3 regions of the Streptosporangium roseum DSM 43021 genome follow, and region 3 is predicted to be linked to each of the others. Evidence: riboswitches for the same ligand, from Rfam matches in the RefSeq annotation. Region 3 holds a riboswitch; each other region holds the start of a gene.
The links. A riboswitch is a leader RNA that binds a small molecule or an ion and turns the genes downstream of it on or off. The one in region 3 is predicted to bind cyclic di-AMP.

Region 1 (9,927 bases), 4.8 Mb from region 3:
TTGCCCGCGGGATCGCGGAAGGCGCAGTCGCGAACGCCGTACGGCTGATCGGTCGGCTCCTGGACGACCTCGGCGCCGCCGGCCTGCACCTTCTCGAAGATGCCGTCGAGGTCGGGGGTGGCCAGCAGGATCCAGCCGTAGGTGCCCTTGGCCATCATCTCGACGATGGTGCGGCGCTCGTCCTCGGTGACGCCGGGGTCGGCGGCCGGCGGCGCCAGGAGGATGGAAGTGCCGGGCCGGCCGACGGGGCCGACCGTGATCCAGCGCATCTTGCCGTGTCCGACGTCGCTGCGGACCTCGAAGCCGAGGGTGTCGCGGTAGAAGACCAGGGCGGCGTCCGGGTCGTCATGAGGAAGGGAGGTCGTGTGAATGGTGATGTCCATAGCGGTCACGTTAGTTGCGGCGCGGTGACCGGTGCTTCTCGATTCCTGATCCGCCCGGCCACCTGTCGCGCGCCGCCCGGCGCCGGCTCCCGTCCGGCGTGATACCGATGATTTTCGCCCGGTCCCGGGGCTAACTGTCGCTCGGAGTGCCTGACAGGCCAAAATTGACCCGTGGGCAGGATCGGATCGGTAGGGATGAGCGATTGCGAGCGTGGGCAACTTCCGCCAGTGCTGGGCCAGCTGTTCGCCGACGGCGGTGACGGGCGCACGCTCTCCAGCGTGCTGCCGCCCGGGGACGTGGTCTGGCCCGATCCCGGTTACGCGAAGTTCGCGATCGACCACCGTCCGGCGTTCTGGCTGAGCGACCTGCCGGTCTCCGGCGAGCTCTGGGCCGGGCTGCGGGCCGAGCACGGGCGCTCGGGCCTGTGGCCGGTGCTGCTGGAGGACTCCGTCCAGCCGTGGTCGGCCGGGCAGATCGCCCCGGACGCGGTGGCCGAGATCGACAACTACCACGCCGCCGCGTTCATGGCCGAGGTGTGGTCGGACTGGATCGAGAAGGCCCACGCCGACCAGCTCGAACTGCTGGCCCCCTTCGGCCCGCGGTGCCCGGGGCCGGCCGCCTCGGGGAAGCTCGCCGCCGATCCCGGCGTGGTCGCCGACTGGTACGCCGGGATGGTGGCCGAGCGCAGGACCCCGCTCGGGCTGGTCGCGGCGGATCGAGGGGCCGACGTGCTGGCCGTCATGGGATGGCAGGGCGCGCTGAACCACAACGAGTGGATGGTCCCGCTCGCGGCCGTGGTGCGGAGCTGGGAGGACAGGTTCGGGGCGCGGGTGGTCGGCGTCGGCTTCAACACCCTGGACCTGAGCGTCGCCGCCCCCCCGGTCACCCCCGAACACGCCCTGCACGTCGCCGCCGAGCACTGGACGTTCTGCCCCGACAGCGTCATCTACAGCGCCGGGACGCTGGTCGACTACGCCCAGGAGATCATGGGCAGGAACGCCTGGTCGTTCTGGTGGGACTGATCATCCGAGCGGGAAGCGCCGGAGCGGCGGGTCTCGCCCGCGGTTCACGCGTGCGGCGGGTGGACGAGCAGGCATTGCTTGCCGCCGGCGTCGGCGAGGTTGCCCGTTCCAGCCGTCCGGCGGCTGGGTATCGCCGGTCGTGACCGGGGCTTTACACGCGGCGGGTCAGGCGTCTCCGGATCTTTCAAGAAGCACGCGTAACCCCCGGCTGACCGGCGTTTCCATCGACCCGTGGATGTATGCGGAGGTGAACGTCACCGCCGTGAGAAGGGCCGGGGCGCCGGCCGCCGCGACGACCGCGGCAATCCTGCAATTGTTCGTCAAGCGGGATGCGGCGGGGGATGAGAAGTAAGGACATGCAGGTCAAGGGCATGATCATCGGTTAACTATCAGATAACTTTCCCAATAGTCCCGGTGAGGTCAACGTCTCAGGCGGAGTGGTCAAGACTTGGCCAATGGCCCTTTCTTGGCCGATGAAGGTAGATCTTCTGGGTTTTCCATGGGTTTTGTTTTGCTTTGTGCCTGAATGGGCGCTAGTGTCCTATTCGTGATCGGTTGGTGACCTGCCCTTCAGCGGAAGGAGCGGCCGGCCGACGTCGAATCCCGGAGGCCGTCAGGGCCACGGGAACCGGGGACCCACTTCTTGGGGTGAATCCGCCGCGAACCTGCGGCGGTAGGGCAACTCCACCGCCCGAATCCGTCAGCTAACCCGGTAGACGAGATGGAGAGGAGATCACCAATGGGGCACACCGCCCTCTTCCTGTCGGTACCCGCCTCATTGGCGCCGACCCTCTAAGACTTCCTTGCCGCGTCCGAACGCGGCGCCCCCCACCGCGCTCCGCGTAGCGCCTGGGCTGCCCGGCTACGCCTCTTCTGTCTGTGAGCGCGTATTCGCCTGCGCCTCTTCACGGCGCACGCGTCCTCCCCGTTCCCTCGCGAAAGAGTCTTCTACCTCATGCGTTTCTCCCTTGGCATACGTAAGAACCGGTTCCTGGCCGCCACCCTCCTCGGTGCGAGCGTCCTGACCTCCGCGGGCGTCGTCTCGGCGCTCCCCGCCGCGGCCGGCGCCTCCTCCACCCCCGGCTCCGAGTCCGGCGCCGAGAGCGTCCTGCTGAAGGGCTCCACCAAGGCCTCGTACTTCTGGGACGACTCCTCCGGCCGCGCAGGCGACACCGGCCTGCCCGCGAGCGGCAAGCCCATGCAGAAGGGCATGATCGCCAGCCCGAGCTGGCCCCTCCTGACCGAGGGCTACGTCGTCTACAAGGGCAAGAAGGCCAAGTTCTTCGTCGGCGACCGCGGTCCCGGCGTGCCCTCCAGCAGCGGCGTCATGATCGACCTCGACGCCAAGACCTTCGCCGACCTGACCGGCGGCACCTTCAACTCCGACACGCTCGGCGTGGACGGCAACGGCGGCATGGGCCACATCAAGGTCGACTACGTCATCACCAAGTGGGGCAACGGCGTGGGCAAGAAGAACTACCCCGTGCCGTTCTCCGCCGGCGCGTGGGGCCGCATGGACAACAACCCGGCCACCCCGCCGCAGGTCGTCAACAAGTAACGCGAGACCGCGGGGAGGGTGGAAGCCCTCCTCCGCGTCCCCCGCGAGCCCCCTCCACCTCCCCGGCTCGCACCCCCGTCGAGAAGCAAGAGCGGACACGCCGTACGGCGTGTCCGCTCTTGCTCTCATTTCTACCGAATGACATTCTGTTTCCTGTGACCAGCACGGCATCCGGCATGACCGGCGCGGCGGGAGCGCCATGATCCTGCGCGCTCCGGCGAACGGCATAGAGCTCGCCTACGAGACCTTCGGCTCGCCCGCGGGCCGCCCGCTTCTCCTGATCATGGGACTCGGCGCCCAGCTCATCCACTGGGACGAGGGGTTCTGCGAGCTGCTCGCCGGCCGCGGGCACCACGTGGTCAGGTTCGACAACCGGGACGCCGGCGAGTCCACCCATCTCCGCGACGCCGCGGTGCCCGCCTTCGGCGGCGACGGGCGGGCCCCCTACCTGCTGGACGACATGGCCGACGACGCCGCCGGGCTGCTCGACGCGCTCGGCTGGGAGTCCGCGCACGTGGTCGGCGCCTCGATGGGAGGCATGATCGCCCAGTCGCTGGCGATCCGCCACCCGCGCCGGGTGCGCAGCCTCACCTCCATCATGTCCACACCCAGCCCGCACGCCGCCCCGCCCAGCAAGGCCGCGATGGCGGCGCTCATGGGGCCGGTCTCGGCCGATCGCGAGACGGCGATCCGGCAGTCGCTGGTGACCTGGGAGGTCATCGGCTCGCCGGGATACCCGCTCGACCGCGACCGGATCGCCCGGGTGGCCGGGCTGAGCTACGACCGCTCCTACGACCCGGCCGGTACGGCCAGGCAGCTCGCCGGGATCATCGCCTCCGGCGACCGCGCGCCGCTGCTCAAGGACCTTGAGGTGCCCGCCCTCGTGCTGCACGGCGAGGACGACCAGCTCGTGCCGCTCTCCGGGGGCATCGCCACGGCCGGGGCGATCCCCGGGGCCAGGCTGATCACCTTCCCCGGGATGGGTCACGACCTGCCGCGCCCGCTCTGGCCCGAGTTCGTCGCCGCGATCGACGAGCTCACCGCCGTGGCCGACGGTTGAGCTCCGGTACGGCTTGCGCCTCCCGGGGCGCAAGCCGTACCGGAGGATCAGACTTCGAGCTTCTCCTCGATGCCGCGCATGTGGTGCCGCGCGAGCGCCAGGTTGGCCCGGCTGCGGTCCAGTGCCAGGTAGAGGAAGAGCCCCTTGCCGCCCCGGCCGCTGACCGGGCGGATCACGTGGTACTGGCCGCTGAGCGTGATGAGGATGTCCTCGATGCCGTCCTTGAGCCCCAGCGACTCCATGGTCCGCATCTTGGCCTTGACGACCTCGGTGTTGCCCGCCGCCGCGACCTGGAGATCGAGCTCTTTGGAGCCGCCGAGGGCCCCCAGCGCCATGCCGCTGTTGTAGTCCACGACCACCGCGCCGATGGCGCCGTCGATCGTCATCATCTCTTTGAGAGAGATGTCCATGTTGCCCATGTTGTCTCCGATCACTGGGTTATCGATATGCGGGATGTGATGGCGGCGACGTTCGCCGCGGTCTTGCGGCCCTCCAGCCGCAGCAGCCCGAGGTTGGTCCCGGGGCGGGCGAGAACTGTGAGGACGATCTTTGGACCGGCGGCGTAGCAGGCCGCGTAGCCGTTGGTGCCGGAGATCAGCGTCTCCTCGAAGGCGCCCTTGCCGGCCATGCCCGTCATCCGGCGGCTGAGGGCCAGCAGCGCGGACGACAGCGCGCCGGTCTGCTCGGCGCCGTCGTTGAGATCGCTGGCTATCGTCAGGCCGTCGACGCTGCACGCGATGCATCCGTCCACGTCCGGGATGCGCTCCCGCAGCAACGCCATCTCCCGGCGCACCTCGTCACGTAGTTCCACTGGCATCCTCCTTCCGATCAGCTTCAGCGTCCGCAGCCTCATCGGCGCCGGACCAAGCTCACGAGAGTGCCTCCAATGCGTTTCTGAGCCGGATGAGCAGGTTCACGTCGGTGGGGTCGCCCGTCATCGGGGGGAGCGGCGCGGATGGCCCGGAGGTCTCCGTCGCGACGGCCGCGAGGCTCCTGGAGTCGTCGGTGCCGCCCTTCGTCCGCCTGGGCAGCGCCTCGGGCTCGTCGGGCCCCGCCGCGGAGGTGCGGATCAGCCCGGCCGCGGCGAGCTGCCGTACGGCGAGCAGCACCGAGTAGGCCGGGCGGCCGAGCTTGCGCGCCAGGTCACCGGGGGTCGCCGCCGAGTCGGCGCCGACCAGCACCTCCCACTGGAGCGAGGTCAGCACCACCCGCTGGCAGGGGACGCGTCCCACCGGGACGACCGGAAGCGTGTCCAGTTCGGCGGACGGCCAGGCCTGGTCCAACTGCGTCCTCCTTCGCCTGCACTCCCGGAGCAGTCCGGTCACGTCGAAGTACCACTGGGGGCCGAGCCAGTGCCGGTCGCCCGGCCGGAACCTCGGCCGGTGCCCGGTGGCGTCGAACAGGAAGTAGACGGCGTCGAGCACCGCGCTCAGCACGCAGAACTCCAGCTCGCCCCGGGTGAGCACGCCCTGGGAGACCAGCAGCTCGCCGCCCCGCCGGTCCTCGCCGGCGGACTGCCTGGCCTGCCGTACGGCGTGGGCGGAGACCCTCCGGCCGGCGGTCAGCAGATCCTCCAGCCGCGGGGCGGCCGCGCTCTCGGCGTAGGTCACCCGGCCGCCGGTGAGGTAGAACATCCCGGCCTTGCCCAGCCGCAGCGCGCCCGTGGCGCGATCGTCCGCCAGCCCGCTGAGTACGCTCTCCACGGTCGCCATGGCTTCACGTCGTTATAAGTCGGCCGGAAAGGGCCTGAAGGCGATGGCGGGCCAGAGCCAGATTCGAGCGCTCCAGATCGAGCCGTACATAAATCACCAGAGGGCCGTCGAAAACCGTTTCCAGCGGCCTTAATAAATGATGTCCGTTATCCGTTGTTATGATCATGTCGCTGATCCGGATCGTTCCGCCGGGAGAGGTCGTGGCGAGTCCGTCCAGCGTCGCCCGCAGGGTCTCGCTCAACCCCGCGGCCGACTTCTCCGTGTCGACGTGGCGGCTCCCGCCGCCGACGGCCACGGCCGTCCCGCTGGTCTGATCGATCAGGATCGCGTCCAGGGCGCCGGGGATGGCCATGACCTCAGCCAGGCAGTCTTCGATTCCGAGCACGGGCTCTCCCTCGCCAACGACTTTCGTGACGTCGCCCGGTCAGCGTAGGGATATCACCTGGAACCCAAACTGTCCTGATTGCATGTGATACACGGGGAGATAGAAGAAAAGATAACCAGGTATAAGGATCTATAACCCGAGGAGTAAAACGTCCGTCAGTCCTCGGTAATGAGCGCCTGCTCGTCCGGCTTGAAGACAAGAACGTTCTTCACATAGGAATCCACGGCGGCGGGGAGGCCGACGTCGTTGCCGGCCGCCTCGGACATGAACCAGCGGTGGTCGAGCATCTCGTGGAAGAGCTGGGCCGGTTCCAGCTTGTGCCGCAGTTCCTGCGGGACGGTCTCCACCGTGGGGTGGAAAACCTCCGCCAGCCACCGGTGGGCCACGATCGCCTCGTCCTCGTGGCGCAGGCCGTACGACACCCGGAACGAGTCGAGGTCGTTCAGCAGCCGCCTGGCCTGGTTCTCCTCCACGTCCAGACCGGTGAGCCTGAGGAGCCTGCGCTGGTGGTGGCCGGCGTCCACGACCTTGGGGCGGACGATCAGCCGGCCGGTGCCGGCCTTGCGGCGGACCATCATCTCGGCGACGTCGAAGCCGAGGGTGTTCAGCCGGCGGATCCGCTGGTCGATCATGTGCCAGTCCACCTCGTCGATGATCTCGTCGGAGGTGAGCTCGCTCCAGAGCCCGCGATAGCGCGCGCAGACCGAGTCGGCGACCTGCTCGGGGTCGATGGAGGAGTGGAGCAGGCCACCCGCCTCCAGGTCGAGCATCTCGCCGAAGATGTTGGTGTGCGCGACGTCGATGTCGTACAGCCGCTGGCCCTCGCTGATCATGGGGTGGAGCTCCCCGGTCTCGGCGTCGACCAGGTAGGCGGCGAAGGAGCCCGCGTCCCGGCGGAACAGCACGTTCGACAGCGAGCAGTCCCCCCAGTAGAAACCGGTCAGGTGCAGCCGGACCAGCAGTACGGCCAGCGCGTCGAGCAGCCGGTTGAGCGTCTCGGGCCGGACCGTGCCCGACATGACCGCCCGGTAGGGCAGGGAGAACTGCAGGTGCTGGGTGATCAGCGCGGAGTCGAGCGGCTGCCCGTCCGCGCCGGTCCGCCCGGTGACCACGGCCACCGGCTCCACCGACGGGGTGTCCAGCCGGTTCAGGTCCCACAGCAGGCGGTATTCCCGCTTGGCGTAGTACTCGCTGATCTCCTTGATCGCGTAGACCCTGCCGGAGAGCCGGGCGAAGCGCACCACGTGCCGGGAGATGCCGCGTGGCAGCGAGACCAGGTGGTGTTCGGGCCACTGCTCCAGCGGGACGTCCCAGGGGAGGCGGATCAGATCCGGGTCGCCAGGGGCGCCGGTGAGCTGGAGGGGCATGGGATCAGTCCTCGCGACGGGGGAAACGGGGAGGGGAGAAGGCGCGCTGGACCACCGCGGAGAGCTGTTCCTCGGTGAGCACCCGGGGCTCGCCGACGGACTTGGCCCGCACGTAGACCTCGCAGAGCCATTCCAGCAGCCGGGTCGCCTCGAAGGCCTTGTGCAGGTCGTCGCCGACGGTCACCCCGCCGTGGTTGGCCAGCAGCGCGGCCCGCCTGTCCTTCAGGGCGGCCCTGACGTTGGCGGCCAGCTCGGGGGTGCCGAAGGTGGCGTAGTCGGCGACCCTGACGGTCCCGCCGAGCAGCAGCGTGTTGTAGTGGATCGGCGGCAGCTCGGTCATGGTCGTGGCGACCACGGTGCCGAAGGTGGAGTGGGTGTGCACCACGGCCCGCGCGTCGGTGGTCGTATAGACCGCCAGGTGCATGGGCGTCTCGGAGGACGGCTGCAGCTCTCCCTCGACCAGGTGGCCCTCGACGTCGATCACCGGGCAGGCCTCGGGTTCCAGCCGGTCCAGGGAGACCCCGCTGGGCGTCACCGCGATCAGATCGCCGGCGCGCGCGCTCAGGTTTCCGGCAGTGCCGACCACGAGTCCGGTCTCCGCGGCCCTGCGGCCGTATTCACACAGCAGACGACGCTGCTCCGCCAGCAACATGTCAGCAAAAGTAGGGGCTTGCGGTGGTGGGCGGCAAACCATCATTATCTGGTCTAGACCGGTTGCCGCTCATGGGCCGCCGGAAGGCGTGCATCCCTTACTCTCCCGCAAGTCCCGGAGTCAATGGTCTTGCTGGGGTTATGGGGTACTGTGTGCCGATCTGTCAGGGGAATGTCCTCCTTTGACGTTTGCTTTCTACCGGAAATGTCGCGAGGACATTACGGCTCGGTCTAGACCGGCTGCGACCTCTTGACGGTGGACTCCAGGGGTACGTACCTTCGGGCAAACGTTTAGGAAACTTTCCTAATTGATCCCCCGTCCAGGAGGGTTACATGTCCAATTCGGTCGGTACGCCCGGAGATATCACCCGGCGGCAGATGCTCCGCCGGATCGGCCTGACCGCTCTGGTGGCCGGTCCCGGCGCCGGGCTCCTCAGCGCCTGTGCCACCGGTGGCGGCTCCAGCCCCGCGGCGACCACCTCCGCGGCCCCGTCCGCGGGTGGCGCGGTCTCCGCGGCCAACCCGTTCGGCGTCGCCGCCGACGCTCCGCTCGAAGTCGTCATCTTCAAGGGCGGTCTCGGCGACAGCTACGCGACCGAGGTCCACGAGCCGCTGTACAAGAAGGCCTTCCCCAAGGCCACGGTCAAGCACGTCGCCACGCAGCAGATCGCGCAGACCCTGCAGCCCCGCTTCGCCGGCGGCGACGTCCCGGACATGATCGCCAACTCGGGCACCGACCTGATGGACAACGGCGCGCTGCAGCAGGAGGGCCAGCTGCTGGAGCTCACCGAGCTGTGGGACGCCCCCTCCATCGACGACCCCGCCAAGAAGGTGCGCGACACGGTCGCGCCGGGCACCGTCGAGTCGGGTCTCATCGACAACAAGCCGTACCTGATGAACTACGTCTTCTCGGCCTACGGCCTCTGGTACGACTCGGTCCTGTTCGAGAAGAACGGCTGGACCCCGCCGAAGACCTTCGAGGAGTTCAAGGCCTTCTGTGAGAAGGCCAAGGCCGCCGGGATCACCCCCTTCGCGTACGCGGGCAAGAACGCCTCCTACTACGCCTACTGGATGATCCTCATCTCCGCCGCGAAGATCGAGGGCAACCAGCTCCTGATCGACATCGACAACCTCGTCGACGGCGTCTGGAAGCGCGACTCGGTCAAGCAGTCCGCCGCCGCCTGGGCCGAGATCGGCAAGTACATGGACAAGTCCTTCGAGGGCCTGATCCACACCGACGTGCAGACCCGGCAGAACCAGGGCAAGATCGCCCTCTACCCGACCGGCTCCTGGCTGGAGAACGAGCAGAAGAGCCAGACGCCCAAGGAGTTCAAGTACGCCCTGACGCCCACCCCGAGCGTCACCGCGGCCGACAAGCTGCCGTTCGAGGCCATCCGCGCCGCCGCCGGCGAGGCCTACATCGTCCCCGCCAAGTCCAAGAACCCCAAGGGCGGCCTGGAGTACCTGCGCATCATGCTCTCCAAGGAGGGCGCCCGCGGCTTCACCGAGAAGTCCGGCAACATCACCGTCGTCACCGGTGCCGCCGACGGCCTGGACCTGTCGCCCGGCAACGCGAGCCTCAGCGCCGCGCAGACCGCGGCCGGCTCGAACATCGTCACCCGCAGCGACTTCGAGAACTGGTACAAGGAGCTTGAGACCGACCTGCGCAAGCACACCAACGCGCTGATGTTCGGCCGCATCTCCGCCGACGAGTTCTGCGAGAAGATGCAGAAGGCCGCCGACAAGACCAAGGCCGACTCGTCCATCACCAAGCAGAACCGGACGGTG
Region 2 (9,927 bases), 5.1 Mb from region 3:
CATGATCCTCGACATGTGGTTTCGGACCGTTCCCACGGACAGGAACAGCTGGTCGGCGATCTCGTTGGAGCGCGCCCCCTGGGCGGCCAGCCGGAGCACGTCCAGCTCCCGGCGGGTCAGCGGGTTCTCGGCCGCCTCCAGGGCGGCCACCGCCAGCTCCGAGTCCACCGCCCGTCCGCCGGCCGCGACCCGCCGGACGCCGTCGGCCAGCTGCTCGGGCCCCACGTCCAGGCTCATGAACCCCAGCGCGTGGACGGCGAAGGCGCGGCGCACCTGACCGGGGTTGGGGTCGCGGGACAGCAGGAGCACCCGGCAGCCTGGGGTGTTCTCGCGCAGCCGGAGCGCCGCGGTGAACCCGTCGACGTCGGGGAGATCCACGTCGATGACCGCCGTCTCCGGGCCGTGCCTCAGGACGGAGGGGACGACCTCCTCTCCGCTGCCCACGTCGGCGACGACCTTCAGATCGGCCTCGCACTCCAGCGATGCCACGAGGCCTCGCCGGACCAGAGGGAGATGCTCGGCCACCAGGATCCCGATCAAAATTCTCCTCTCACTCTTCTTCTCGAAGGGTGATCGAATGATTGCTTACCGTCAACAAAGTGTCTCCATTCGACAAAGCCCGCGCAAGTGGCTTGATCTAGAAGGCCTGTTTTCAGGGGATCCTGGCTCCGGATACTTGGGCTAATCTCTTATGGGGCATTGTCGGTAAATCCGTGACCGGGGGTATGAACCTTGAGCTGGCTCTTCGTGATCGGGATCATCGTCTTCCTCCTGGGATTGATGGTGTCGATCGGGCTGCACGAGATCGGTCACCTGCTGCCGGCGAAGCGGTTCGGCGTCAAGGTCACCCAGTACATGATCGGCTTCGGCCCGACCATGTGGTCGTGGCGCAGGGGCGAGACCGAGTACGGCGTGAAGTGGATCCCGTTCGGCGGCTACATCCGGATGATCGGCATGCTGCCGCCCCGGCCCACCGACGACCCCACCAAGGTGCGTTCGGTCGCCACCGGGCCGTGGCAGGGGCTGATCGAGAACGCCCGCGAGGTCGCGCTGGAGGAGGTCCGGCCGGGAGACGAGAACCGGGTCTTCTACCGCAAGCCCTGGTGGCAGAAGGTCATCATCATGAGCGGCGGCCCGGCGATGAACTTCGTGCTGGCCTTCGTCCTCTTCGCCATCGTCATCATGGGCTTCGGCGTCCCGGTGCTCAAGCCGGTCGTGTCGGGGATGACCAAGTGCGTCATCCCCTACAGCGAGTCGCTGAAGCCGGGCCGTACGTGCACCGAGGCCGACCCGCCGACGCCGGCGGCGCAGGCGGGCGTCAAGCCCGGCGACAAGATCGTCGCGTTCGACGGAGTGCCGGTCTCCACCTGGGAGGAGGCCACCAAGAAGATCCGGGCCAACGGCGCCGGGCCCGTCACCATCGGCATCGTGCGGGACGGAAGGCCGCAGACGCTGAACGTCACCCTGATCTCCCAGGACCGCCCCGCGGTCGACGACCCCAAGAAGATCGAGAAGAACGTCGGCTTCCTCGGCGTCGCGCCCACGCAGGTCATGGAGAAGCAGAGCTTCGGCTACGTGGTCGGCCACATGGTGGAACTCACCGGCAGGGTCGCCGAGTCGCTGGTCAACCTGCCGGAGAAGATGGTCGGCGTCTGGAACGCCGCCTTCTCCGGTGAGGAACGCGACCCCAACGGCCCGGTCGGCGTGGTCGGCGCGGGCAGGATCGGCGGCGAGATCGCCGCCTCCGCCGCCCCCACCGAGAACAAGTTCGTCGCCCTGCTGAGCCTGCTCGCCGGGTTCAACCTCGCCATCGGCGTGTTCAACCTGATCCCCCTGCTGCCGCTCGACGGCGGCCACATCGCGGGCGGCCTCTGGGAGGGGCTCAAGCGGGCCTTCGCCCGGGTGACCCGCAGGCCCGAGCCGGCGCACGTGGACATCGCCAAGGTGCTCCCGCTGACCTACGCCCTGGCGTTCACGATGATCATTCTGTTCGGCCTGCTCCTGTACGCCGACCTGGTGAACCCGGTCCGCCTCACCGGCTGACCCGCCGTACCGCGGCGGGCGGCGGCGGCCGTACCCGCCGATAAGGTTGTTCCGTGAGGGACGGGACGCCCGGGGCGGCGATCGATGTGGCGCTGTTCCGGCTGCGCCGGATCTGGGCGCGGCCGCTGCGCTCGCGCAAGATCGTGGACCCGCAGCGGCCGGTGCAGCTGTCGAACGTGATGGTCGTGCACGCCGTGCACAAGCTGAGCCTGGACGTGCCCGAGGTGACCGTCGGCGCCGTCGCCGAGCAACTGGACGTGGACCCCTCCACGGCCAGCAGGCTCGTCAACGACGCGATCGGTGCCGGGTTCGTGGAGCGCGAGGAGTCCGAGGTGGACGCCCGGCGGGCCCGGCTGGTGCTCAGCGGGCGGGGGCGCAGGGTGCTGGAGGTGGTCGTCCACTACCGGCGGACCTACCTGGACGGGCTGATCGCCGACTGGGACGAGGCGGACCGTGAGGCCTTCGCCCGCCTGCTCACCCGCTTCGCCGAGGCGGCCATGGCCCACCCCGCGGACCTGGCCAACCTCGACCAGGTGATCGCCGAGGCGATCCAGGAGCCGACTACTCTCCGGTGACGCCGTCGAGCTGCTCGCGGATGATGTCGGCGTGGCCGTTGTGCCGGGCGTACTCCGAGCTCATGTGGATGAGGATCCAGCGCAGCGAGACGTCCTCCCCCTTGCGCTGCTGCTTGCCCAGGGTGTCCGGAGGCAGCCCCGCGGAGACCTCGCGGGCGTGGTCGATCTCGCCCTGCCAGCGGGTGAACGCCTCCTCGGCCGAGGCGGTGTCCACCAGGTCGAACTCCCCGTCGGGATGCAGGTCGGACCAGTAGATCCCCGGGGTGTTCTCACCGTTGAGGACGTTGCGGAACCAGTAGCGCTCGACGTCGGTCATGTGGCGGACCAGCCCCAGCAGGGAGAGCGTGGACGGCGCGACGGCGCGCAGGCGGAGCTGCTCCTCCGAGAGCCCGGCGCACTTCACGGCCAGGGTCTCCCGGTGCCAGTCCAGCCACGACTGGAGCATGAGGGTCTCGGCGGCGGCGTAGGGAGGGTCAACGCGGCTGTCGGTCATGGGGCCTCATCATGCCAGTCCACCATGTCGCGTGGGCGACGGTGTCGAACCCGAGGGAGTCGTAGAGCGGCTTGCCGGCCGTCGCCGAGGTCAGGGTGACAGAACCCTTCAGGTGTCCCAGGACCGCGTGCATGAGTGCCCGTCCGACCCCGCGGGAGCGGTGCTCGGGCAGGGTGGTCACCCAGTAGACCCCGCCGACCGCGTCATCGGTGACCGTCATGCAGGCTCCGGCGGGCACCCCGTCCCGGGTGGCGAGGAACAGGTCGACCTCCTGGCGCTCCAGCAGGCTCTGGGGGAGCACCTCGCCCGGACGGTACGGCTGGAAGCCCGGCAGCGGGAATCCGTCGACCACGATCCGTTCCGCGGTCTCCAGCCGCCCGCCCGGCTCTAGCCGGTCGACCTCCACGGCCGGTGGCGCGGGGACCGGACCGGGGCGGCGGATCATGACGGGGAGCCGCCGAGGGCTCAGCCCCAGATCGCCGAGGTCGACCGAGCTGAACGGGTCCTCGACGACCACCCCGCCGGTTGATCGGCACCGGGCCAGCTCCGTCAGTTCGGCGAGATCGCCCGCGTCCGGCTCCGGGGAGAGAAGCAGGACGCGCAGGCCGCCGCGGGCGCCTCCGTCCACGCCGACGAAACCGGGACGGGTGAGCAGTCCGTGCCCTCGGGTCTGCGCGAGAGCCGTCCAGAAGGCGGCGGCGTTCCGGGTGGCCAGGTGCAGCGAGGTCGTGCGCGCGGCGTGGACGCCGTGTGCCGGTTCAGCGGTCATGGAGGCAACCCTATGAGGCGGCCGGACCCGCGCCGAGGTCCACCACCGCGCCGTTGGGCCGGGCCACTTCCGGCGCCCCGCATCCGGCGCCCAGGGCCGCGAGCACGGAGAGCTCGGCGACGCTCGGGAGATACGGCCGGTCGACCGGAGCCTGCGGAGGCATCATCAAGGAGATCGAACAGAGCGCGATCAGCGCTGCGCTCGGGGAAGCAGGGAACATGGTGACGCGGGGGGCATTCAGGTGTTCACTCTGACCTATGACTGCGTGATCAACGGCGATCCCCGCCGGGGGAACTCAAAGTGCGGCCCGGAGTACGGGCGTGTCCTCAAAAAAGAGTACGCACCATTGTGAGCCGGACGGTTTGGAGACCGAGATGAATGACCTGGCCGGCGTCCGGCAAGTGGATGCGCGTGGCGGCGCCCGCTGGAGAACGTGCGCGATCGTACTTGCCGTGCTCCTGGCCGTCTTCCTGGCCGCCGCCGGACTCGTGTGGAAGCGTGAGCGTGACAGGGCGTCGGCTCAGGAGCGCCTCGCACTGGCTCATGGGCTCGCGCTCCACGCCGCGGAACTACGTGACGCCGCCCCCGGCACGGCTCGGGACCTCGGCCTGGCCGCAGTCAAGATCCACTCTGACGGGCAGACCCGGGCGGGGCTGATCGACACCCTGGTCGGGGAACGCGGCGATGAACTCACGCCGGTCGCCTCCGGCGAGGTGGCGCTGAGCGGCGACGGGCGGATCGCCCTGACCGGTGCCGGCGACGAGGTGAGCGTATGGGACCTCACGACCCGGCTCGACCCCAAGATCGTCGATAAGCCCGACCGGATCGCCGTGCTGAAGGGGCACAAGGAGGACGTGGGCGCGGTGGCGCTGTCCTTCGACGGTCGGACCGCGCTGACCGGCGGCGACGACGGCGTCACGATCGTGTGGGATCTCACCGATCCGGCCAAGCCGATCCGGATGGCCGCGTTGGCGGGCGGGAAGACCACCAAGGACGCCGGCAGCGTGCTGGCGGCGGCGGTGTCGCGCGACGGCCGTACGGCCGTGATCGCCGACGACGACGGCAACGTGACCGTATGGGATCTGACCGACCGGTCTCGTCCGGCGCGCCTGTCGGTGACGAGAGCGCGCACCTCCTCCTACATTCGCGACTTCGGACTCAGCGCGGACGGCGGGGGCGCCGTCACCGTGGACGGCGATGGGGCGGTGACGGTCTGGGACCTCGCCGACCCCTCGCGCCGGGTCAAGTCGGCCGGCCTCGCCCTGCCCGCGAAGTCCGCGGCGACGGCGATGAGCGCGGACGGGCGCGTCGTCCTCGCTGGAAACGCGTATCGGGCCGGGCTCTGGAACCTCGATGACCGGTCGCGTCCGGTCAGCACGGCTGTGTTCGATGTGCCCCTCGCCGACATTTATGACATGGCCCTGACCTCCGACGGGAAGATCGCCCTGCTCGCGGGACCGAGCGATTCCGGGATTCTCTGGGACCTCTCCGCCCCGTCCGGGCCGGCCCGGACGGCCGCGTTGAAGGGATACGCGCGGGAGATCGATTCCGTGGCTCTCAGCGCCGATGGCGGCATCGCCCTGGCGGCCGGCCCCGGCGGGGTCTCCCTGTGGGATCTCAGGGGCCTCGCCGAGGTCGTCGCCGACCCGGAGCGGGCGGCTTGCAGCGGTAACACCAACGCGGAGATCGACAAGGCGGACTGGGCCCGCTACGCGGGCGGCGCGGACTGGTCGGACTACGGGGGAGGGGGTTCTGACGTCCTTGCCGTCTGCTTCATCAGCCCGGGCTCCGCATGATGCCCTGTCCGACCATGTCGCTGACGGCTGACACCGTTTGACGACGGGGCCGGGTGCCACTCGGTGATCGAGAAGCCCGGAAATGTTGGCGGCGGTGAACGCGTAGTGTGCCCCGAGAGCCATCCACGACGCGTTAACCGCAGGTCAGCGCCCCAGCAGCTCAGTACATCGAGATGTGGACGTGGTCGAAGTGGTTGGCGGTGATGCCGCCGCGGTTGGACATCGGGCGCCAGCCGGAGCCGGAGTTGATGCGCTGGCGCCAGATGACGTATTTGACGCCGAGGGCGGCCTTGTTCTTGATGGTCCAGGCGGCGATCTCGTCGCCGAGTTTGATGTGGGCGGCCGAGGGCATCGAGCCGCCGGTGCTCATCATGAAGTCGCAGGCGCGGCCGAGGGGGTGTTCGCCGCCGTCGTTCGCGGCCCGGTAACAGCCGACCTGGTAGGGCAGGGGAAAGCGCTTCTTGATGGCTTCGCGCATGATCCGGGTGCGGTCGGTGATGTTGTCGGCGCCGGCGGGGAGCTGGGGGGCCCAGCTGCCGTCGGCGCGGCGGCCGGAGCCGGTGGGGACGAGCGCGTCGAGCTTCTTCTCGATGTCGTCGATCACCTGCTCGGCTTCCTCACGCTGGTTCTCCACTGCCGCCGCCTCCTCGCCGATCGCTTTGGTGAGCTGGGCGGCCTTGTCCGCCGCCTGCTTCTTGAGGTCCCGGCTCAGGGCGAAGCCCTGCAGGTAGGTGCTCTGCTGGGCGCTGAGCTGCTCCATGATCGCGAGGCCTCCGATGTCGGTGGAGAACAGCACGGAGGGCAGGTCGACGGCGTTGCTCTGGTAGCGGTACTGGGCGAGGGTGTCGACCTGCTTCTCGGCCTCGGCGTAGCTCTCCTCGGCCTTGCGCAGGTCCGTCTTGGCGACGCTCTCGGCGGCCTGGGCCTTCTTGAGGGATTCGCGCTTGGCCGCGTAGGTCTCGATGAGCTTGTCGACCTTCTTGTTGAGCTGGGCCAGCTCGGCGCGGAGCTGGGACTCCTTCGGCTTGGGGGTCGCGTTACCCGCGGTAGCCGTGCCAAGGGTGAACGCTAGGGCCGAAACCATGGAAATGGTCAAAGCCGCATGGCGACGGAACGTGGGGGATAGAGCCGCCACGACTCTCCTCTCCTTCCGCCTACCGGGTTAGCTGACGGGTTCGGGCTGGAGGAAGCCCTTCCACCGAAGTGGTTCACCCCAAGTGCGGTGGGTCCCCGGCTCCCGGGCGACGCGCCCGGAATTAGGCATATCGGACATTAGGTCCGATGTGTGAGGATAGTAGTGGTAAACCCTGGGTAACGCGACCCCAATCTGAGACTAATAAGTGATCATCCTGTGACAAGAGAACGTAAAAGGCGCGCCGTCTCCTCAGGCAGGACGTCGTTCACGAAAGCCCCCATGGCCGACTCCGATCCGGCGAGATACTTCAGCTTGTCCGGCGCCCGGCGGATGCTGAACAGCTCCAGGTGCGCGTACGACAGCTCCCGGCCGACGTTCACCGGCGCCTGGTGCCAGGCCGCGACGTACGGCATGGGCACGCCGAAAAGCCCGTCCAGGCGGCGGAGCACCTCCGTGTAGAGCGGTCCGAACGCCGCGCGCTCGGCGGGCTCCAGCCCGCCCAGGTCGGGGACCTGGCGGTGCGGGTAGAGGTGGACCTCCACGGGCCAGCGCGCCGCGGCGGGGACGAAGGCCGTCCAGTGCTCGTTCGAGGCGACCACGCGGATCCCGGCCTCCCGCTCGGCGGCCAGCACGTCGGCGAACAGGTTGCCCCCGGTCCGCTCCCGATGGCGCTCGGCCGCGCCGAGGGAGAGCCTGGTGCGCGGGGTCACGTAGGGGTAGGCGTAGATCTGGCCGTGAGGGTGGGCCAGAGTGATGCCGATCTCCGCTCCCCGGTTCTCGAAGCAGAACACCTGCTCCACGCCGGGCATCGCGGACAGCTCCGCCGTACGGTCGATCCAGGCCTCCATGACCAGCTCGACCTGGCCGGCGGAGAGCTCGGAGAAGGACGAGCCGTGGTCGGAGGTGAAGCAGACCACCTCGCACCGCCCGGTCCCCGGGCGGACCTCGCTCAGCCCCCCCACCTGGTGGTGTTCGCCCCTCTGGGCGGAGAAGGAGGGGAATCGGTTCTCGAAGACGACGACGTCGTAGGCGCTCGACGGGACCTCGGTCAGGTTGCCGAGGGTCGACGGGCACAGCGGGCACTCGCTCGCCGGCGGCAGGAAGGTGCGCCCCTGGCGGTGCCCGGCCACCGCGATCCACTCCTCGGTGAGCGGGTCGTAGCGCAGCTCGGAGGCCGGCGGGCGGGGCGGCAGGTCGCGCTTGTCGATCGCGCCGCGGTCGGCGTCGTCGTGCCGGTCGAAGTAGAACAGTTCCCGCCCGTCGGCCAGGTGGGTGATCGTGCGCTTCATCGGCTCAGCACCGCGCTCTCCGGCCGCGCCTCGGCGACGATCAGCTCGCCGACCTGGGCGGTGAGCTCGTCGCGGGCCTCGTCCGGCATGCCGGAGTCGGTGATCACGACGTGGGCCTGGGACAGCTCGGCGATCGTGCTGATCCCGACCGTCCCCCACTTGGTGTGATCGGCGGGCACCACCAGGCGGTGCGCGGAGGCGACCAGCTCGCGGTTGGTCTCCGCCTCCAGCAGGTTCGGAGTGGTGAACCCGGCGCGGGCGTCCATCCCGTGCACGCCGAGGAACAGGGTGTCCACGTGAAGCCCGCGGATGGCCGCCACGGCGACCGGGCCGACCAGCGCGTCCGAGGGGGTCCGGACGCCACCGGTCAGCACGACGGTGCGGTCGGCGCGGGGGGAGCGGTGGAAGACGTCGGCGATCCGGATCGAGTTGGTGATCACGGTCAGGTCGGGCACGTCGACCACGGAGTGGGCCAGCGTCCAGGTCGTGGTGCCGGCGGACAGCGCGATGGCCGTGCCGGGCCGGACGAGCTGGGCGGCGTACTGGGCGATCGCCTCCTTCTCCGGTTGCTGGCGCATCGACTTGGCGGCGAATCCGGGCTCCTCGGTCGAGCCGGGGCCGGCGGCGGTGGCCCCGCCGTGGACCTTCTCCACCAGCCCGCGCTCGGCCAGCACTTCGAGATCCCTGCGGATCGTCATGTCGGACACGCCGAGCTCGCGGACGAGGTCGGCGACCCTGACCCCGCCGTTGCTGCGCACCCGTTCCAGAATCGCCTGCTGCCGCTGTTGGGCGAGCATTGACCCACTCCTTAATCAAACAGATTCCACCAAATTATCACAGGAGATTTGGGTGATCGCTGTTGGATCCTGGTGAATAGTGGCTCACAGCCGCTCAAGCTCGGCGTGGATGTTCGCCCTGGCCGCCGCCTCCAGATCGGCGATCCGGAAGATCGTCGGCAGGTCGAGCAGCGAGCGCAGCACGGCCGCCCGGCCGGCACGGAAGGCGTCGTCCGGGACGAAGGAGTACTCCTGGCGTACGGCCGCCGCGTAGGCCGCGTAGACCTCGGGCGGGGCGGCCAGGATCGCCAGGTCGGCGTCGCACAGCACGGCGCCGTCCACGTCGTCCGGCGCGGGGTCGTGCGTCCGGGTGAGCCGCACCAGGCGGGCCACCGTGGCCACCGCTCCGGCGGGCAGCCCCATCTCGGGCAGCGTCCGTTCGGCCAGCCGGGCGCTGCGTTCCTCGTTGTCGCCGCGCCGGGGGTCGTAGACGGCGTCGTGGAACCAGGCCGCGAGCCGTACGAGGTCGGGGGCCGCCGCGTGCTCCGCCAGCGTGTCGATGTGGGCCAGTACGGCCTCCAGGTGGTCGGTCGTGTGATACCTGCGGTGCGGCTCGCCGTACCGGGTGATCAGGTCCTGGCCGAGGCTCTCGGCCTCGGGCCCGGCCAGCGACCGCCAGCGGTCCATCAGATTCGCGCTCATGCGGGGGAGCCTAAAACCATGGCCGGCCGTCGTGCCCGCCGCCTCCGCCGCACGGCTCGCCCCCCGGATCCCGTACGGCACGCCTCGGGTCTTGTACGGCGCGCGTCCGAGGAGGAATGTGAAGGCCGGACCCGACGGAAGGGGCGCGGCATGGGCAGGCGAGCGCGCAAGAGCCGGTCACGCAGGAAGCGCAAGGCCAACCACGGCAAAAGGCCGACGGCCCGCTAGCTGCGGCGCCCCCACGAGGCGAGCAGCCTGGTCTGGGAATCGGTGCCCGAGGCCACCGGCTGCTGTTCTCCTATCACCCCCGCCTGGCGGTAACCCTCCTCCGCCCGTGCGAACCAGGCCG
Region 3 (9,927 bases):
CCGGAGCGGATGGCCGTACAGGGGCGTCTGCCGGAGCGGATGGCCCGCGCCGGGTCACCTGTCGAAGTGGATGGCCTGGAGGAGATCCGCGGAGGCTCGGCCCAGGACGGTGACGCTGGAGGCCGGGGGGAGGGTACCGGTGCGGGCGTGGGCGACGAGCACGCGCCAGCGGCGGCAATGGCGCGCGAAGGTGGCGTCGGCCACGACCCTGCCGCGGGCGCGCTGGCCCGCACGGGCGGTCTGGGGATCCACGTCGAGCATGATGAGGTGGAACTCGCCGCCCGAGCGGCGGGCGAGCCAGGCGAAGCCGTACAGCATGTGAGGCCACGTCCCCCGGTTGTGGGCGACGACGGAGCGGCCGTCCGCCACGGCTCGGGCGATGCGCCAGACGTGGGTGGCGTGCACGATCGGGGTGCGGATCCGCTTGGGCGCCGAGGCGAGGCGGCGAGCCCACAGGTTGCGGGACTGCCGTGAGTCGATCACTCGCACCGCGCTGATCGTCACCGGCCGGGTCTCGGTGCCCCGCAGCTGGTACAGCCGGTCCAGGAGGGTGCTCTTGCCCGCGCCGGGCAGTCCGGTGAGTATCACCAGCGACCCGGATGGATAGTGCAGAGTCTCGGCGGAGACCGGGGCGGCCAAGCGGCACCTCGCAGAACAGCGCGTAAGCGGACGGGTCAGGATAATCGCAATCGCGCGATTCCGGAAGCGCAGTGCCCGCCGGCCGCCTCGCCGAGGGTGCAGGCGGTGAGGCCGTGCCCGTGCGGGGGACGCCGTGGGCGGGCGGTGAGGCCGTGCCCGTGCGGGGGACGCCGTGGGCGGCCCCGTCCGTGGGCCAGGCGTGGGCGGTCCCCGGCCACGGTGACGCGGTACGGCTGCACTCCGGGGACGTCGCGGGCGCCTGTGCCCGTGGGCCAGGCGTTCTGTCCCGTGCGGGCGTTCTGTCCGTGAGGGGGGACACGCGGCCGGCCGCCGAACGCGGTGTGGCCGCGCTGGTGGTCGCGGGTGCGGGCAGGCGTCGGCGCTGCCGTGCCTCCCCGTTTTTCGATAGACATCGGTATGGTCAATATAACGATAGCGTGCTGAATGTGGTCAAGGATCAGGAGCCGAAAAGGCGCTACCAGTCCCGCCTCCGTGAGGACGGCACGCGGCGCACGCGCCAGGCGATCGTCGCGGCGGCCGGCGAGCTGTTCGTCGCGAACGGCTACGTGGCCACCTCCCTGGCCGACATCGCCGTCGCCGCCGGTGTCGCGCGCCCGACCGTCTTCGCCGCCTTCGGCTCCAAGCCGGCGCTGCTGCGCGAGGTGCTCGACCAGGCCCTCGCCGGTGACGACGCCCCCGTCCCGGTGGCCGACCGGCCGTGGTTCAAGCCCGTCTGGGACGCGACCACGCAGGCCGCCGTCCTCGACGCCTACGCGCAGGTGTGCGTGCTCATCGGGGGGCGCGCGGCGGCGCTCTTCGAGACCGTCCGCCGGGCCGCGGACGCGGCGCCCGAGGTGACCGAGCTGTGGGACACGCTGCAGGCCAACCGCCGCGCGGGGGCGCGCATGGTGGTCGAGCGCCTGCGGTCGACGGGGCCCTTGCGGCCGGGACTCGACGGGGAGCGGGCCGTCGACGTCATGTGGCTCCTCAACGACCCCGCCCATTACAGCGCCATGGTGCAGCGGTGCGACTGGCCCGCCGACTCCTTCCGCGACTGGCTGGCGGGCGTGATGCGGGACGCGCTGCTCCCTCGCTGAGAACGGCCGGGCGGTCGGCGCCCTCGTCCCCGGCGGCCATCTGTCCGTCGCCGAGTACGACCGGTACGGCCGCGTGGTGCGCGAGCTCACCGCGCACAACCGGGCGCCGGCACTCGGCAAGGACAGCTACCGTCTCGCCGAGCTCACCATCACCCGGTTCGACGCGCCCGAGCGCGCCGAGCTGCTGTCCACCCGCTCGATCTACGACGCCGCCGGGCGGCGCCAGGGTCGTCGGCAGGGAGGGGCCGGCCCGCCTGCAGCCCACCACCATCCACGGCGACGTGGGCACCGAGCTGGAGCCGGAGACCGGGACCGCGACGGTGCTCGACTACGACGAGTACGGCGTGGCGCGGTCGGAGATCCGGCGGTACGGCTGGCTGGGCGGCACGCGGAGCCCCGCGGAGACCCTCGACGGGACCGTCCGGCTGGGCGGCCGCCTGTACGATCCGGCGTTCGGCCGGTACCTCCAGCCCGGCGCGGTGCCCGCGGAGGCGGGCAACGCCTGCGAGTCCTGGTACGGCGACCCGGTGGGACGGAGGAATTGAAGATCGAATGCAGTGTGACGAATGTTACAGAAGTGACGGCCTTCGGATGATGATCATAATAATGTGACGAGGGTCATAAAAAAATAACGGAACCGCCTATCACGCAGGGATTACGGAACCGGGCGGGGTGCTTGTCGATCTCCATTTCCCTGGCATAGCTTTGCTGAAATTTGGTGATCGGAGTACCTTCTGGCGTCGCGGTGGCAAGCCATGTCGCCGCGCCGAATGCCTGCCCGAAGGTCAGGCATTCCGCAGAAAATCCAATTGGCCGCCGCTCCCCTGAGGGGTTGGACCCCATCGCGGCGGCCTGCCGAATCCGTGCAGCCAGGAGGCATGGAACCGGGGACCCAAGGGCCCTCAAGGTATGGCCAGGGGTGAATCGGCATATTTCATGCCGTAGGGCGACTTCCCCGCCCGAATCCGTCAGCTAACCCGGTAGGCATCAGTGGAAGCCCCAAGGAGAAATCCTGTCTACCACCCTGCGTAACCCCCGTCTGTCGCGCCTTGCCCGCCTTTCCCTCGGCGGTGCCGCACTCACCCTGACCGCCTCGTCCGGAGCGGTCGTGCTGGGATCCACGGCGGCACAGGCGACGACGGACATCGTGGTCGCGGTCCAGGCCAAGAGCACGGCGAAGGCCGAGAGTACGGCGAAGGCCAAGACCACCCGGACGAGCAAGGTCGCACGACAGAAGGTGAAGGCACACAAGGCCGTCTCGGCGGCCACGAAGCAGATCGGCGATCCGTACCGGTGGGGAGCCTCCGGCCCCGGCTCGTTCGACTGCTCCGGGCTCGTCCAGTACGCGTGGCGCAAGGCCGGCGTCTCCCTCCCCCGGATCACGCACAGCCAGTACCGCGCCGTCAGGAAGAAGGTCTCGTGGAGCAGCCTGCGCCCCGGTGACCTGATGTTCTTCTACGGCAAGGGCCACGTGGGCATGTATGTCGGCAAGGGCAAGATGGTCCACTCGCCGAGCAGCGGCAAGACGGTCCGGATCGTGAAGCTGAAGGGGTACTACAAGTCCTCCTTCGCCGGAGCGGTCCGTCCCGGCGGCTGACCCCGAGCGAATCGGCCCCGTCCATCCTCCGCGGATGGACGGGGCCGCTCCATGCCGGTCGAGTAACATCAGCTCATATGTCCGTCCGGAGAGGGCGCCGCGCCGTGCTCACCGGGATGCTGGCGCTGATGAGCGCCGGCCTGACCGCCGGGGCGGGGCCGCTCCCGCAGGATACGCGCGGCCTCTGGCCGGGGGCCGCGACCGTGGTCCGCGGGGAGCACTCCGTCGTGATCGGCCACCGCGTCCCGCTCGCCGATCTCCGCGATCTGGCGTCGAGGGCCGACCGTGCCCGCCGTACCGTCGGGCGGATCTGGGGACCGGTCCGGCCGGTGATCCTCTTTCCCGCCACCGACGCGGAGGCGGCGGCGCTCGCGGGTGCCGGGAGCACGGGAGGGCTGGCCGCGATGGCCACCGCCGACAGGGTGATCGTCCTTCCGTCGGGCTACGCGAGGCTCAGCGCGGCCGGCCGGGACGTGGTGATCACGCACGAGCTCACCCACGTGGCCACCGGCGCGACCCGCGGCGGCCGGGTGCCGATGTGGCTGTCGGAGGGGTTCGCCGACTACGTGGGATACCGCGACGCCGGGATCGGGGTCCGCGAGGCCGCCGCCGAGCTGGCAGCGGAGGTGCGCGCGGGCACCCTGCCCGCCCGGCTCCCCGGAGCCGCCGACTTCGCCCCCGGCGCCCCGCGGCTGGCGCAGGCCTACGAGGAGGCGTGGCTCGCCTGCCGCTACATCGCGGAGCGCTTCGGTGAGAAGGCGCTGGTGAGGCTCTACGGTAGCGATGTCGGCAGCGCGCTGGGCCTGTCGCGGGCGGAGCTCACCGCCGCCTGGCGTGACCACCTCCGGAGGGAACTGGGTTGACGCGGACCACGACGGACACGCCTCCGGTCTCCGGAGGGATCATCATGGCGCGGGCCACGGCGGGCACGCCTCCGGTCTCCCCGGGGCCTGCGACGCGCCTGCGGGGAGGGTCCCGATGACGACGACCACGGCGGAGGCGCTCCCGGGCATCCGGGTGGCGGGGTGGGCGCTGGCCGCCCTCGGCGCGGCCACGCTGGCGATCGTGGCGTTCACCACGCCCTGGCGGGCTCTGCCCGCCGCCGCCCCGTCCGTCCCGCCGGATCCGACCCGTGACTTCACCCCCGACCAGATCGCACGCTCCGAGGCCTTCGACGCCGCGGTCAGCGTGCCCGCCTACCTGTCGCTCGGCCTGACCCTGGTGGTGGCCGGGGTCCTGGTGAGCACCCCGCTGGGCGCGCGGCTGCTCGGCCGGTTGAGGGGGCCGTGGTGGCTGCGGGTGCTGCTGGGCATCCTCGTCCTGTCGGTGGCGGTGGAGATCCTCCGCTGGCCGCTGGGCATGTGGTCGGAGACCTACCTGCGCGAGTTCGGCCTGTCCACCCAGAACTGGCCGGCCTGGGCGGCCGACCGGGCCAAGAACATCGGCATCAGGACCGGGCTGACCGCGATCATGGTGCTCGCGGTGGTCGCGCTGGCGCGCCGCTACCGGCGCTGGTGGATCCCCGCCGCCGCCGGCGCGTTCGCGCTGACCGTGGCCGCCTCCTTCGCCTACCCCGTGCTGATCGAGCCGGTCTTCAACGACTTCACGCCGATGCCCGCCGGGCAGCTCCGCGACGACCTGCTCGGCATGGCCGCCCGCGACGGCGTGCCCGTCGAGGACGTCCTCGTCGCCGACGCCTCCCGACGGACCACCGCGCTCAACGCCTACGTCTCCGGCTTCGGCGCGACCCGCAGGATCGTGGTCTACGACACGCTGCTCAGGGCCCCCGCCGACGAGGTCGAGCTGGTGGTCGCGCACGAGCTGGGCCACGCCAAGGCCGGCGACGTGCTGTACGGCACGCTCGTCGGCGCCCTGGGCGCGGCCTGCGGGGCGTGCCTGCTCTACCTGGTGACGTCCTGGCGGCCCGTACGGCGGCGCACCGGGATCGCCTCGGTGGCCGACCCGAAGGCGGTGGGTCTGGTCATGGGGCTGCTGAGCCTGGCCACGGTCCTGTCCGGGCCGGCGCAGAACCTGGTCAGCAGGCACATCGAGGCCCGCGCCGACGCGCACGCGCTGGACCTGACCAGGGATCCGGCCGCGTTCGTGTCCATGCAGAGACGGCTGTCGGTCACCAACATCTCGGACCTGTCGCCGGACGCCTTCGAATACTTCCTCTACGTCTCCCACCCCACGGCGCCGCAGCGCATCTCCATGGCGCGCTCCTGGGCCCTGCTGAACGGCATGCGGGAGCCGTGAACCGCGCGCTGGTCGTCACCAACGACTTCCCGCCCCGGGCGGGCGGCATCCAGTCGTTCGTGCACGGTCTCGCCGCCGGCCGCCCGCCGGACTCGGTGGTCGTCTACGCCCCGCGGTGGCCCGGCTGCGAGGCGTTCGACGCGCGGCAGCCGTACCCGGTCGTGCGGCACCCCACCTCGCTGATGCTGCCCACCCGCGCGGTCGCCCGCCGGGCCGCGGAGCTGGTCGCCGAGTTCAAGTGCGACACCGTGGTGTTCGGGGCGGCGGCCCCGCTCGGGCTGCTCGCGCCCAGGATGCGGGCCGCCGGCGCGGACCGCATCGTCATGATCACCCACGGCCACGAGGCCTCCTGGGCGCAGGTCCCGCTGGCCCGCCGCCTGCTGGCCAGGATCGGCGGCCACGCCGACGTGGTCACCTACCTGGGGGAGTACACCAGGCAGCGGCTGGCCCGGGTGATCCCCGGCGGCAAGCTGGTACGGCTCGCGCCCGGCGTCGACACCGGCCTGTTCCGGCCGGAGGCCGGCGCCGGACAGGTCCGCGCGGCGCTGGGGCTGGGGGACCGGCCGGTCGTGGTCTGCCTGTCCCGGCTGGTGCCGCGCAAGGGGCAGGACGTCCTGCTGCGGGCCTGGCCCCAGGTGCTGCGGGCCGTACCGGACGGCGTGCTGCTGCTCGTCGGCGGCGGGCCGTACCGCAGGACCCTGGAGCGGCTGGCCCGGCCGATGGGCGGCTCGGTCAGGATCGCCGGGCCGGTGCCGTCGGCGGCGCTGCCCGCCTACCTCGCCGCCGGAGACGTGTTCGCCATGCCGTGCCGTACCCGGCTGGGCGGCATCGACGTGGAGGGGCTCGGCATCGTCTACCTGGAGGCCTCCGCCAGCGGGCTGCCCGTGGTGGCGGGCTCGTCGGGCGGGGCCCCCGACGCGGTGCTGCAGGGGGAGACCGGCCTGGTCGTGGACGGGACCTCCCCGGCCGAGGTGGCCGGGGCCCTCATCGACCTGCTCACGGATCCGGCGAGGGCGCGGGCGATGGGCGAGCGCGGGCGCGAGTGGGTCACGCGGGAGTGGGACTGGGAGCTGGTCGCCGCCCGCTTCGCCCGGCTGCTCGAACCGGCGCGGCCCTCCTGAGGCGCGACTGTCCGAGTGGCCGGGTCTGACGCGCGCCGGTCTGTGCGGCCGGGTCTGACGCGCGACTGTCCGAGTGGCCGGGTCTGACGCGCCGGTCCGTGCGGCCGGGTCTGACGCGCGCCGGTCCGAGTGGGCCGGGCGGTGACCCGGCGGTTCACCGCGTACACGGCCCGCCGGGCCCGCCGGACCCGGGACGGCGTCAGCCGTACAGGGAGTCGATGTGCTCGGCGAAGTCGCGCATCACGATGTTGCGCTTGACCTTGAGGGTCGGGGTGAGGTGCCCGCTCTCCTCGCTGATGTCGCTGTCGAGCACCGTGAACTTCTTGATCTGCTCGGCCTTGGAGACCGACCTGTTGGCCCGGTCCACCGCCTTCTGCACCTCGGCGAGGATCGCCGGGTCGGTGCTGAGGTCGGCGATGGTGGCCCCGGTCTTGCCGTTGGACCCCTTCCACTGCTCCAGCGCCTCGGGGTCGAGGGTGATGATCGCCGCGACGAACGGCCGGTCGTCGCCGACGACCATCGCCTGGCTGATCAGCGGGTGGGCCCGGATGAGGTCCTCCATCGGGGCCGGGGCGACGTTCTTGCCCGCGGCGGTGACGAGGATCTCCTTCTTGCGGCCGGTGATGCGCAGGTAGCCGTCCTTGTCGAGCTCGCCGACGTCGCCGGTGTGGAACCAGCCGTCGGCGTCGATCGCCTCGCCGGTCGCCTTGTCGTCGTTCCAGTAGCCGGCGAAGACGTGACGGCCCTTGACCAGCACCTCGCCGTCGTCGCCGATGCCGATCGTGACGCCGGGGAACGGCTTGCCGACGGTGCCGATCTTGTTGGCGCCCGGCATGTTGACCGCCGACGGCGCGGAGGTCTCGGTCAGGCCCCACCCCTCGAAGACCTCGATGCCCACGCCCCGGAAGAAGTGGGCGAGCCGCTCGCCCAGGGCCGAGCCGCCGGACACCGCGGCCGACAGCCTGCCTCCGGTGGCCGCCCGGAGCTTGCCGTACACCAGCTTGTCGAACAGGGTGTGCCTCAGCCTGAGGCCGAGCCCGGGGCCGCCCGCCGACTGCGCCCGGCTCCAGGCGATGGCGGTGTCGGCCGCGGCGTGGAAGATCTTGCTCTTGCCGTCGCCGGCGGCCTTCTGCTCCGCGCCGTTGTAGACCTTCTCGAACACCCGGGGCACGCCCAGCAGGAAGGTCGGCTTGAAAGCCTGCAGGTCGGGGGCGACGTTCTTCATGTTCGGGGTGTGCGCGAGCACGGTGCCCGTCTCGATCAGCACGAGCTGGATCATGCGGGCGAAGACGTGCGCGAGCGGCAGGAACAGCAGGGCCGCCCGGCCGGCCGCGGTGAACAGCGGTTCCAGCGGGCCCGCCGCCACGTTCCTGGCGGTGAACAGCAGGTTGTCGTGGGTCAGCGAGCATCCCTTGGGCCTGCCGGTGGTGCCCGAGGTGTAGACGATGGTGGCCAGGTCGGCGGCGCCGCGGCCGGTCCTGCGCTCGGACAGCGTCTCGTCGGACACCTCGGCGCCGCCCGCGATCAGCTCCTCCAGCGCGCCGCCCTCGATGCGCCAGACGTCCTTGAGGTCCGGCAGCTCGGCCAGCGCCTCGCGGACGGTCTCCTCGTGCGACTCCAGCTCCACGAACACGGCCTTCGCGCCGCTGTCGGAGATGATCCATCCGATCTGGTCGGAGGAGGAGGTCTCGTAGATCGGCACGCTGGCCGCGCCCGCGGCCCAGATCGCGTAGTCGATCACGGTCCACTCGTAGCGGGTGCGCGACATCAGGGCCACCCGGTCGCCGGCACCGATCCCGGCCGCGATCAGTCCCTTCGCCACCGATGCGACCTGGTCGCGGAACTCTCCGGCGGTGACGGCGATCCAGTCGTCGCCGATCTTGCGCCGCAGGGCGACCGTGCCCGGTTCCCGTTCGGCGCGCCGGAACACCGTGTCGGTCAGGTTGGCGGAGGCGGGGACATCCACCAGTACGGGGACGCTGTACTCGCGCACGGGTCACTCCTGAAGACGCGCGGATCAATGGGCTGCCTGGAAGTTACCGCGATAAGTTACGCGCTGGTAGATACCGTTACCCAGGCGTTGCCGGGGGCGATTTCACGGTATCAGTCTCGTCAGGCGGGGCCTCCGGGCCGACCTTCCGGCGCCGAGGTCGCATCCGAGTTGTTACTTATGTCCGTATTTAGCGGATGGTTAGGATGTCCGGCATGCGGGTTCATGTCGTCAGCGATGTGCACGGCAACGCCGCCGCCCTGGCGCGCGCGGGAGAGGGGGCCGACGCGCTCGTCTGCCTGGGCGACCTGATCCTGTTCATCGACTACGACGACCACTCCCAGGGCATCTTCCCCGAGCTGTTCGGGCAGGAGAGGGCCACGCAGTTCATCGCGCTGCGCACGGCCAAGCGGTTCGACGAGGCGCGGGAGATGTCGGCCGCCCTCTGGGCCTCGCTGGACGGCGACCCCCGCGACCACATCGAGCGCTCCGTCCGCCGGCAGTACGGCGAGATCTTCGCCGCCATGCCGACCCCGGCCTACCTCACCCACGGCAACGTGGACCTGCCGCGCTACTGGCCCGAATACCTCCGGGAGGGCCACCACGTGCTCGACGGGCAGAGCGTGGAGATCGGCGGGCTCCGTTTCGGCTTCGTCGGGGGCGGGCTGCGCACGCCGTACCGGACGCCGAACGAGATCGACGACGAGGAGTTCGCGCGCAAGGTGGAGGCCGTGGGAGAGGTGGACGTGCTCTGCTGCCACATCCCTCCCGCCGTCCCCGAGCTGCTCTACGACGTGGTCGCCCGGCGCTTCGAGCGGGGCAGCGAGGCCACGCTGGAGGCGATCAGGCGGACCCAGCCGCGCTACGCCCTGTTCGGCCACGTGCACCAGCCCCTGGCCGCCCGCACGCGGATCGGCAGGACCGAATGCCTCAACGTGGGCCACTTCCGCGGCAGGGGAGAGCCCTTCGTGCTCGAGTGGTGAGCCGGGAGTTCGCCTGGAAACGTCGAACGAGTACGGTAACCCCATGGCTGACCGCACCACTTCGAGCATCACGATCGGCGCCGGCCGGTCGCCCATCATGACGGTGATCGCCGACTTCGCCTCATACCCGGAGTGGGCGGGCCAGGTGAAGTCGGCGCGCGTGCTCTCCGCCGACGCGGACGGACGTCCGGCCACGGTCCGGTTCGCCCTGGACGCGGGCGTGATCAGCGACGAATACACCCTC

Region 1: it holds a riboswitch for cyclic di-AMP, as region 3 does, so the genes downstream of both, SROS_RS54285 (hypothetical protein) here and SROS_RS13035 (C40 family peptidase) in region 3, are expected to answer to the same signal.
Region 2: it holds a riboswitch for cyclic di-AMP, as region 3 does, so the genes downstream of both, SROS_RS35255 (coiled-coil domain-containing protein) here and SROS_RS13035 (C40 family peptidase) in region 3, are expected to answer to the same signal.

What each region holds. Positions count from the first base shown of each region.
Region 1 is NC_013595.1:8,507,633-8,517,559, reverse strand. Features, by position in the region: gene SROS_RS37250 (VOC family protein) at 1-383, opposite strand, end outside; gene SROS_RS37245 (DUF4253 domain-containing protein) at 612-1,406, shown strand; cyclic di-AMP (ydaO/yuaA leader) riboswitch at 1,991-2,140, shown strand; gene SROS_RS54285 (hypothetical protein) at 2,362-2,964, shown strand; gene SROS_RS37235 (alpha/beta fold hydrolase) at 3,164-4,024, shown strand; gene SROS_RS37230 (hypothetical protein) at 4,072-4,443, opposite strand; gene SROS_RS37225 (roadblock/LC7 domain-containing protein) at 4,455-4,841, opposite strand; gene SROS_RS37220 (MarR family transcriptional regulator) at 4,894-5,736, opposite strand; gene SROS_RS37215 (hypothetical protein) at 5,741-6,121, opposite strand; gene SROS_RS37210 (DUF4032 domain-containing protein) at 6,277-7,488, opposite strand; gene SROS_RS37205 (class II aldolase/adducin family protein) at 7,493-8,140, opposite strand; gene ngcE (N-acetylglucosamine/diacetylchitobiose ABC transporter substrate-binding protein) at 8,473-9,927, shown strand, end outside.
Region 2 is NC_013595.1:8,066,455-8,076,381, reverse strand. Features, by position in the region: gene SROS_RS35285 (response regulator transcription factor) at 1-540, opposite strand, end outside; gene SROS_RS35280 (M50 family metallopeptidase) at 733-2,043, shown strand; gene SROS_RS35275 (MarR family winged helix-turn-helix transcriptional regulator) at 2,097-2,618, shown strand; gene SROS_RS35270 (DinB family protein) at 2,605-3,111, opposite strand; gene SROS_RS35265 (GNAT family N-acetyltransferase) at 3,092-3,880, opposite strand; gene SROS_RS51390 (hypothetical protein) at 3,891-4,046, opposite strand; gene SROS_RS35260 (WD40 repeat domain-containing protein) at 4,333-5,676, shown strand; gene SROS_RS35255 (coiled-coil domain-containing protein) at 5,837-6,760, opposite strand; cyclic di-AMP (ydaO/yuaA leader) riboswitch at 6,814-6,949, opposite strand; gene galT (galactose-1-phosphate uridylyltransferase) at 7,021-8,100, opposite strand; gene SROS_RS35245 (DeoR/GlpR family DNA-binding transcription regulator) at 8,097-8,897, opposite strand; gene SROS_RS35240 (HD domain-containing protein) at 8,982-9,578, opposite strand; gene SROS_RS54610 (50S ribosomal protein bL37) at 9,597-9,806, shown strand; gene SROS_RS35235 (TIGR03086 family metal-binding protein) at 9,803-9,927, opposite strand, start outside.
Region 3 is NC_013595.1:2,926,101-2,936,027, forward strand. Features, by position in the region: gene SROS_RS13020 (AAA family ATPase) at 55-639, opposite strand; gene SROS_RS13025 (TetR/AcrR family transcriptional regulator) at 1,077-1,736, shown strand; gene SROS_RS13030 (hypothetical protein) at 2,018-2,281, shown strand; gene SROS_RS49495 (hypothetical protein) at 2,355-2,579, opposite strand; cyclic di-AMP (ydaO/yuaA leader) riboswitch at 2,580-2,738, shown strand; gene SROS_RS13035 (C40 family peptidase) at 2,845-3,333, shown strand; gene SROS_RS13040 (hypothetical protein) at 3,411-4,196, shown strand; gene SROS_RS13045 (M48 family metallopeptidase) at 4,312-5,589, shown strand; gene SROS_RS13050 (glycosyltransferase family 4 protein) at 5,586-6,710, shown strand; gene SROS_RS13055 (AMP-dependent synthetase/ligase) at 6,910-8,703, opposite strand; gene SROS_RS13060 (metallophosphoesterase family protein) at 8,916-9,683, shown strand; gene SROS_RS13065 (SRPBCC family protein) at 9,727-9,927, shown strand, end outside.